Regions from separate parts of the Phascolarctobacterium sp. Marseille-Q4147 genome, predicted to be linked through region 1. Evidence: riboswitches for the same ligand, from Rfam matches in the RefSeq annotation. Region 1 holds a riboswitch; each other region holds the start of a gene.
The links. Region 1 has a riboswitch for cobalamin ahead of KAH19_RS02605 (conserved domain protein). Riboswitches for the same ligand answer to the same signal wherever they lie in the genome.
Positions count from the first base shown of each region.

Region 2: it holds a riboswitch for cobalamin, as region 1 does, so the genes downstream of both, cobU (bifunctional adenosylcobinamide kinase/adenosylcobinamide-phosphate guanylyltransferase) here and KAH19_RS02605 (conserved domain protein) in region 1, are expected to answer to the same signal.
Region 3: it holds a riboswitch for cobalamin, as region 1 does, so the genes downstream of both, KAH19_RS06500 (hypothetical protein) here and KAH19_RS02605 (conserved domain protein) in region 1, are expected to answer to the same signal.

Region 1 is NZ_CP072874.1:563,759-567,042, forward strand. It holds gene KAH19_RS02600 (acyl-CoA mutase large subunit family protein) at 1-1,473, opposite strand, end outside; gene KAH19_RS02605 (conserved domain protein) at 1,712-2,134, opposite strand; cobalamin riboswitch at 2,532-2,707, opposite strand.
Region 2 is NZ_CP072874.1:199,629-202,912, forward strand. It holds gene cobT (nicotinate-nucleotide--dimethylbenzimidazole phosphoribosyltransferase) at 1-1,006, opposite strand, end outside; gene cobU (bifunctional adenosylcobinamide kinase/adenosylcobinamide-phosphate guanylyltransferase) at 1,015-1,593, opposite strand; cobalamin riboswitch at 1,740-1,923, opposite strand; gene rny (ribonuclease Y) at 2,005-3,284, opposite strand, start outside.
Region 3 is NZ_CP072874.1:1,378,315-1,381,598, forward strand. It holds gene KAH19_RS06495 (ABC transporter substrate-binding protein) at 1-1,362, shown strand, start outside; cobalamin riboswitch at 1,492-1,664, shown strand; gene KAH19_RS06500 (hypothetical protein) at 1,851-2,198, shown strand; gene KAH19_RS06505 (TonB-dependent siderophore receptor) at 2,173-3,284, shown strand, end outside.

The sequences.
Region 1 (3,284 bases):
GTCGCTGCGCATTTCCAGAGCTTTGAAGCGTTTAGCCAGAACGTCAGCAACTTGTGCTTGCGGATAGCCGGCTTCCAGAGCTTTAATGATGCCGCCCATTTCCTCAACCTTTTGGAACTCAGCCCAGATTTTTTCGGTGATCTGCTTGGTCAGGGTTTCAACGCCCCAGGAACCGCCGGCAGCATCAATCGGGCTCAGCATACCAAATTCTTCTTGCAGCATTACGTGCAGGTTACGAGCGATACGACGGGAGAATACGTCGCCTTTACGGATCAGCTCGTCAAACGGCGGGTTGTCATAAGTGCAAACGCCGCCTACAACGCTGGAGAAGGTTTGGGTGCAGTTACGCAGCATGTTTACATACGGGTCAACAACGGTTTTGGTGAAGCGAGCGCAACGGCCATGAACTTTAATAGCACGGTCTGCTTCTTCAGCACCGAATGCTTCCATAATAGCTGCCCAAATCATACGCAGGGAACGCAGTTTTGCGATTTCCATGAAGAAGTTAGCACCTTGGTTGAAGCAGAAGTACAGGGAGTTAGCAATGTCGTGCAGCTCAACGCCGCGTTTTTGCATTTGACGTACATATTCAACAGCAGTAGCGAAGGTGTAAGCAACTTCTTGTACTGCTTCTGCACCGCCATCGGTGTAAGCATCACTGTTGATGAAAACAGTGCGCAACTCCGGAGTATTAGCTTTAGCAAATTTAATGGTTTCAGCCATTTCATCATACAAAGCATCCAGAGAGGTTTCGGTTTTACCGGTTTTTACCAGCTCGCCGATCGGGTCGCCGCCGATAACACCGCGCAGGGTTTTAACATCATGACCAGCGCCCTTCAGAGCAGCAACAGTCAGAGCCAGCAGGTTTTTAGCGCCGGCACCGGTGTACATCATAATAGGATATTTGTCAAGTTTCAGACCATCCAGCAGAACGCTCATATCTTCAACAGTAGTAACGTTCACGCCAATATCGCCGGGTTTTTCTGCATCTTTAACGTCTACGCCGTTTTTGGTTGCAGTATCCAGTTTGATATTGTAAACAGTGGAGCCCTTGGAAATTTCTTCCTTCAGCAGCTCGTTGTTTTCAGCCGGCAGGGTTTCATCGCAAGCTTGTGCAATGCCCCAGGGCTCGTGTACATAACCGTTAACAGTTGCGCCACGCAGGAAATCGCCCATACCGGGATAATCGTTGGTCGGCAGAATTGCATCAGTGCCTTTACGAGTATAAATCGGGTCAAAGGTAATGCCCTCGTAGTTTTTGGTATACATGATCTTGTCAAAGGGTTTGCCCTTCAACAGTGCATTACATGCCTCCACCCATTCATCCCAGGTGGGTTCGGTAAATTCATCAAAAGTTACCTCCGGGAATTCGGTTACTTTCTCTGACTTACGCAACATGGCTTCCAGTTCTTTGTCTGTCAACGGTCTTTCGCCATCAACGACTGCTGCAGTTTTTTGTTGTTCATCAGCCATTCAAATAATCCTCCTTTAATAATTTAATCATTACTGTGAAAAAGCTCACAGCACCAAGCTGAAACGCATATCACCTCCAGCCAATCTCGTCTGCCGATGCAGCTGCTATCCGACCGCTCTCACCCGGTCATCAGGGGACATGTGCCGCATCCTTGCTTGGATAGATTTTAAGAAGCAAACAGCATTTATATACACGGTCACGGTTGTCCAGGCCGTATATAACAAAATAACAGGCAGTTTAATCTGCCAGGAACTCCTGCAGACGTCCGTAATTAATCTGGACTCTGCGCAGCTCGTTTTCTTCAGGCATAGTATCATTAAGAATCATGTTGCCTAAAGCAGCACCGGGTTCTGCGCCACGGTTCTGCATAAAACGGGCATAGTATTCAATCTGCGGAACATCTTCGGCAGCCTTGTAAATAACAGCAGCCTGTTCCAATGGATCTTCTGCGATGATATAGGGATTTACCCCTTCATTAAAGTATTTTTTCAAAAGCTCGCAGATATCTGTCTTTTTGGGGTTATATTGTACACGTACGCACTTTACTTCCAGCTCACCGCTGGCTTTAGCACGTCCGGCAACAACTTCTTCAACGCCTTTCATACCTTCAAAGGCTGCAAGCAGTTCAGCAATTTTGCCTGCCAAATATAATTCTTTCATATCAATAACCTCCCTTTAAACAGCAAAAAATAAAGCCACCACATTTGTGATGGCTGGATTGTCAGTACGACAGCGCACCCCTACGCTGTCGTACTTGAGAGGAGAAAGGAAATGTTCTCAGCTAAAAGAAAAATTTGAGAATGGGATTTGAAAAACACGATATGTCCAGTATCGCGGACAAGTATGACAGATAACATCGATGGCCCGGCCACTCTCCAAAAGGTCACAGCCATCACGTGACCTTCAATGGCATAAGAAACAGAAAACCGTTTCTCAAAAAGAATCCTTCACCCAATATGGGCAGGACTTTTGAAAAACGGCGAAATATCAAAAGCTACTAGGCGCACAAACCTATACTACAGCTCTACGACATCTCTCCCCGTCTCTCGCAGGTCAAACGACGATGCATCTTACAGGCAGTTCTTCTGGCTTCGCTTCTTCACGTGTTTCACCTTCCCAGAGGACCCCTCCAGTGGTATAAACAAAACACGCTCCACGTCACAGCGGCGGGACCGTGCCGGACTTTCACCGGCTTCTCTATTGAGCTTTCGCACCTGTAATATCAATATCAACTTGTTGTCTTAATTATAGCAGTTACTATTTACCTTGTCAACCTTTTTTGCTGATTTTTATTTTTTGTGTTATTATTCCATGTATGTATCAGTCTCATGTGTAGTTGCATTCATTTCTGATTAACTGTTCTTTGTGTTTAATTCACATATAATACAATCAGAAATCTATTATATCAGCAGCAGGCTTTAAGGCAATAAAAAACGCCTACAGCTCAGCTGCAAGCGTTCTTACGATTTAGCAATCTTCATTTTTATACCACCTGTTAATGGATATAGTAGAAATTCATTTCATACAAAACTTTGACAAATTTTTCCAGCATTATTCTCACCTCCCGAAATCAGTGAATCATATACCATTTAAAGTTGCACAGAGTTTCAACAAATTTTTCAAAAGTCATTTTTATATCATCCTTTCTGCTTTATTTTAAGGTCTTGCCTTAACATGCATTAAGTATAACACCTTATGACGTTTTTGTCCACTATGGACTTTTGGTGTCCCAATAGATGGTTATAATGCTTCAAAGCCTTGCACCATGCGATTTTACAAGGATTTTACATACAAAAGCAAAGAGGACTGC
Region 2 (3,284 bases), 360 kb from region 1:
TGCTTAAATGATTATACACGTCCATCGCTGCCTGCAGCACAACAATAGCCAGAGAAGCACCGGTGCCCTCGCCCAGGCGCATACCGGCATCCACAATCGGCGAAAGCTGCAGCAGCTCCAGCATTTTCTTATGAGAAATATCGCTGCTCAGATGCGAGCAGAGCATATAATCGCGGCACTGCGGATAGAGGCCGTAGGCCAGCAGTGCTGCAGCCGTAGCATTAACACCGTCAACCATTGTCGGTACGCGGCGACGGGCTGCGCCGATAATTACACCGGCCAGACCTGCATGATCATAGCCGCCGACCTTGCAGAGAATATCCATTGCATCGCCCTGCTGCGGCATATTTTTTGCCAGGCCGTCGATAACAACCTGACGTTTAATCTTCATGCGTTCGTCATTAATACCGCTGCCACGGCCGACAGTCAGCTGCGGGTCCAAGCCTAAAAAGGCGCTGGCAATAGCAGAGGTAGAGGTTGTATTGCCGATGCCCATTTCGCCTGTATAAAGCATATTATAGCCTTGGTCGATGCACATATCAGCCATCTCGATGCCAACGGCAATAGCCTTTTCGGCCTGCTCGCGCGTCATCGCCGGTCCCTGGGTGAAGTCATTGGTTCCCCAGGCTACCTTTTTCTGATAAACCTTGGGCAAATCGCTCAAATCAAAGGCAGTGCCTACATCGCAGACGAAAACATCGGCGTGCGCATGACGAGCCAGCACGGTAGCACCGGCGGTGCCGCGCATATAACCGTTAATCATCTGGCGCGTAACCTCCTGCGGATAAGCGCTGACGCCGTATTTCGCAATACCGTGGTCACCGCACATCAGAACCATCGCCGTCTTTAATTTATCCGGTAAATCCTTGCCAATCATGCCTGCAAGGCCTACAACCATATCCTCCAGCTTGCCCAAGTTGGCTGCCGGCTTGTCTATCTTAGCGTAGCCTGCCCGCACTTCTTGCATACGTTCTTCATCCAGAGCAGGTATTATGATTTTCTCCATATCAGTCGTTATTCTCCTTCATCCTCAAATTTAAAAGCCAATTTTTTTACGTCTACGGCCTGACCTGCCACACAATAATACACATGATCAGCCGCATCTGCCACGCGTTGGTTAACCCAACCGGCAAGGTCACGGTATTCACGCGCCATCTGATTATCCGGCACAATGCCGCTGCCCACCTCGTTCGTAACAAAGACAACGATTTTACCGCAATTTCGTGCTGCTGCCAGCACCTTGTCAATTTCGTCAAATACTACCTGACAACGCTCCAGGAATTCACCCTCCGGCGCATCCTTGCCGTAAAGCAGGTTACACATATAAACAGTCAGGCAGTCAAACAGAACCGCTCCTGTTTCCGCTGACAGCGCTTCAAGCGTGCGCTCGGCATGATAAGGCGCTTCGTGATTAATCCAACGCGCATCACGACGCTGACGGTGCAGACGCACGCGCTCCGCCATTTCCTCATCCAAGATTTCTGCTGTAGCAACGTAATCGCATTTGGGAGAATAATGCAATACATAGCGTTCTGCAAATTCGCTTTTGCCGCTGCGGGCTCCGCCGGTAACCATAATAATTTTTCCAGGCATATTTCAACCTCCCTTCGTTTTTGTAAGCTGCATGCTTTTCATTTTAAGCATATATGAAAAAAGCTCCCTTGCGGGAGATTCACAAAATGCAGCTGCAGCCAAAAATTCTATATTTACGCATACCAAAGCCAGCCTATCTCCCGTAGGCTCCAAGCTTCGTAACAGGCAGGTCTCCTGGCTTAGCTTCATCGCCCTCAGCGCCTTCCCAACTTGCGTCAGTGACATAATTGCCTGGGCTCCGCTTACAGTAGCGGGACTGCTCCGGATTCTCACCGGCATTCCCTTTTCAGCACCGGTCTCAACCAGCGCACCTGTCAAAAAAATTCCAAGTATATATATTCGACAGCAATTCCTATAATCCTGCTAAGGCGCAAAAAAAGAGCTGCCTAAGCAGCTCTTTCAGGAATCTCGTTATTTTGCGTAATCAACAGCACGGGTTTCACGGATGATAACAACCTTGATTTGACCGGGATATTCCATTTCAGCTTCAATCTTCTTGGAGATATCGCGTGCCAGAAGCACAGCGGAAGCATCATCGATAACATCCGGCTTAACCATAATGCGGATTTCGCGGCCAGCCTGTACGGCATAGCATTTTTCAACGCCCTCAAAGGACTCAGAAATTTCTTCCAATCGAGTTAAGCGCTTCAGGTAGCTTTCCAGAGTTTCGCGTCTTGCACCCGGACGGGCAGCAGATACTGCGTCAGCGGCAGATACCAGAACAGCTTCAACACTCTTAGGCTCGCAGTCACCATGATGCGCCAGAATAGCATTGACAATCAGGTCGGACTCACGGAACTTCTTGGCAATTTCGCCGCCGATTTCAACGTGAGAGCCTTCCATTTCATGGTCAATAGCCTTGCCGATATCATGCAGCAGGCCGGCACGTTTAGCCAGAACAACGTCAACACCGAGCTCAGAAGCCATTACACCTGCCAGGTTAGCAACCTCAACAGAATGGTTCAGGACATTCTGACCGTAGCTGGTACGATATTTCAGGCGGCCCAGCAGCTTAATCAGTTCGGGATGCAGGCCATGCACACCGACAGCAAAGGTAGCCTGTTCGCCGGCTTCCTTAATCTTCTGCTCAACCTCTTTTTGTGCCTTTTCAACCATTTCCTCAATGCGGGACGGATGAATACGGCCGTCATTAATCAATTTTTCCAGGGCGATACGGGCAACCTCACGGCGTACCGGATCGAAACCGGAAATAATAACAGCCTCCGGAGTATCATCGATAATCAGATCGATGCCGGTAAGGGTTTCCAGAGTGCGGATGTTACGGCCTTCACGACCGATAATGCGGCCCTTCATTTCATCGTTAGGCAGGCCTACTACGGAAACGGTGGTTTCCGCTACATGGTCTGCTGCACAACGCTGAATTGCCAGAGAGATAATTTCTCTTGCCTTGCGGTCAGCCTCATCCTTAGCCTGTTGCTCCAGATCCTTAACCATCATAGCAGATTCATGCTTAACCTCCTCCTCGAGGGATTGCAGCAGCTCTTGCTTTGCTTCGTCACTGGTCAGTCCGGAAATACGCTCCAGTTCAACCTGACGTTTTTCCAACATAGCATCAGCCTTCTCCTGAGCAGCGTTCAGACGCTGTTCCTTAGAAGCTAGCTTTTCTTCTTTGCGTTCGAAGGATTCGATTTTACGGTCCAGATTTTCTTCTTTTTGCAGCAGACGACGCT
Region 3 (3,284 bases), 810 kb from region 1:
CTTATTACTAAAGATGCCGACAATAGACCGGCTCCTTGCTTGGCGCAAAGCTGGGAGATGCGTGATGGCGGCAAAGAATGGATTTTTCATCTGCGTCAGGATGTGTATTTTCACAATGACACAAAATTTACTGCAGATTCTGTCATTGCCAACTTCGATCGTATGAAAAAAGGTTATAAGCGGTCTTCATTTTATGGCTTGAATATGGAAACGTATTATCCGACTCTTATAAAATATGAAAAGCTGGATGATTATACTATTCGTCTGCTTTTTAAAGAAGCAAATGTCAATGAATTATATAAGATGACTGATTTCGGTAGTCCTATTTATGCACCTGAGTGCTTTGCAGAAGATGGCAATTTTAAGAGCGTTGCGATAGGTACAGGACCATATAAGATTACAGAGAATGCTTTAAATAAATACGTAGTTCTTCAACGCAATGATAATTATTGGGGAGAAAAGGGCAGAATAGCTAAGTATGTTGTGCGGACGATTCCCAATACGGATACACGCTATGCTGCTCTGAAATCGGAAGAAATAGACGGAGTCATAGATATCAATGCGATACCACCGTTTTTGGCTGAGGAAATAAAAAAAGATCCACGCTTTGAGGTTAGAACAAATAAATCAACAATGATTCGTTATTTGGGACTTAACGGTACCAAGTTCCCTTTTAATGATATCCGCATGCGCAGAGCTGTAAGCCTTGCAATCGACAGAAAAAATCTGGTGCATAATATGTACTTGGATTATGCTGAGCCGACGGTTAATATCTTAAATTACACCAGCCCCGGTTATAAGGCTTTGCCACTAGACTATGATTTGCAGGAAGCAAAAAGATTAGCGCATGAGGTATTAGGCGATGAAAGATGCGAAATTACTTATTGTATCAACGGCAGTGAGCCTTTGCAGAAGGGGGAAGCGGAGCTTATTGCTTATTGGCTGCAGAAAATCGGCTTGGATGTAAAGATTAAGTCTATAGAATATGCTACTTTGTCGAAAATGCTGCGCAAGGGTGATTTCAATATTGTGCGCACTCAAAGAGGCTTGGCAAATGGTGATCCCTTCAGTGCTTTATATCCATTTGTTATGCCTGACGGTGCGTTGAACGTCAACAATCGTTTTGGTTATAAAAATAATGAGATTATTACTTTAATGAATAATGTGAAGCATATAACAGATGAGCAGGAAAGACAGCGTGTTTTTGACAGAGTGCAAGTTATTATTGGTTATGAACAGCCCGTTATTCCACTTTTTAATGACGTGAATATTGTTGCGTATAATAAACGACTGAAAAACTACAAGCCTTTAATCTATGGCGTGGATTTGAGTAAGGTAGAACTGTTGAATGAGCATGATTGATTTTTATTTTGCAAGAAATTAATAGATTGTATCTGGAACCTTTCGTAAGCAACGTGTTTTCTTGACATGAATATAAAGATGTGCTATAATTCTGAATATAAAATGCAACATATGTTACAAAATTAGCTTAATAAACTAAAGCTATCAGGTGTCGAAAGACTTAATAAATAAGCAGGTGCGAAGCCTGCGCTGTCACGCAGCTGTAAAGTGGAGTAAGCCTTAATAATGTCACTGGGCAACCGGGAAGGCGAGGCTTGCGAGGAAACTGAGCCAGAAGAATTGCCTGAAAAAGTTAACGGGAGTGTACTGCGAGCGACAGGAGGCTGCTAGGGGATAAGTGCGCCTTTCTGTAATTTGGCAGAAGGGCGTTTTTGATTGCCGGAAAACGAGAATCCCACAACACATGGCTTTTAACCGACGCTGCACGCGAAACTAGGACAGCTCGGCAGCGAAGGTTAGAAAATAAATTTTTGATGAGGTGTATGAGTATGATGAAAAAGAAAAAAGCATTGGCTATGTCCGTGCTGTGCGCAGTAGCAAGCGTAGGCTTTGTGATGGGCGCAAGTGCGGAAACTATGCATGGTAATCTTGAAGAGGTTATTGTTGAGGGAAGTGCAGATGTATTGCCGGGTGGCATGGTTGCCAGAACCGGTAACGTTGGTATCATTGGTAATAAAAATGTAATGGATGTACCTTTTTCTCAAACAAATATTACAGCTGATGCTATGGAAACCTTTGGCGGTATGAACCAGCCTTTGGATAATATTCTGGTAAATATTCCATCCGTGCGTCAGACCGGTACCATGCTGCATGGTGATTTTTTCTGTAAGAGGTAAATCTACCAATGGTTCCTTCTTCTATCTGAATGGCGTTCCGGGAATGTTAGGACAGTTTACAGTTCCGATTTTTATGGCTGAAAGCATTCAGGTTACCGAAGGACCGAATAAAGCTATTTCCGGCTCCTTCCCCACAGGTGAAGGCACCGGTGTTGCTGCGGTAGTAAACGTTGATACAAAAAAAGCTCTTGATAAGCCTGTATTCAGATATAAACAAGTATTTTCCGGTGAAAGCGGCTTAGGTGAATATCTGGATATCGGTAAAAGATTCGGTAAGAATAAAGAATGGGGTGTCAGAGTAAATACAGAGGTATTAAATGGAAATCCCGGTCATTATAAAGCAAGCAAAGAGGGTTCCAGCATTTTTGCCAACATTGACCATCAGGACGCTGACAGTAAATCCAATTTGCTCGTCGGTTATCAATATTATGAAGTTGATGATGGCATGAGATGGTTCGGCTTTGATGCTAATAATGTAAAAAAAGGTCTTTTGACTCACGTTCCCTCTGCTCCGAATTCCAAAAACAATTATAGCTTCCCCGGCATGACCAAAGCCTCCGAAGGCGCATTGATGGTATTGAACCATGAGCAGGCAATCGGTCACGGCACTAAGGCCTTCTTTAACGGCGGTTGGACAAGAAGCAATTTACGTAAAAATATTACCGGTCAAGGCAGCCGTTTGACTATTCTTGATGATGCAGGCAATTATGCAGGCAAATATTTTACCAGAAGAACTCCTGGCCATAAGTATTATGTGCAGACCGGTATTGAGAATACTTTTAAAACCGGTGAGGTTGAACATGATGTGGTTTTGGCAGTTGACAAATCCTGGTCTAAGTCCTGGACCGGTGTTGTCGGCGGTTATGGTCTGACTAACTTTAAGGGCTTGGGCGGAACCTTAGCAGGTGGCGTTAATCCTAATGAGAGCGTAAATATTCCTACCTTCAGTAATTTCCATAACAGTACAAGAACCTTCTGGGGTGTTTCTCTGTTAGATACTATGAAATTAGGCAAGGCTCAGATGATGTTAGGCGTTCATAAGCATGAATCCAATGCTGTAACCTATCCGGATCCGACTAAATCCGG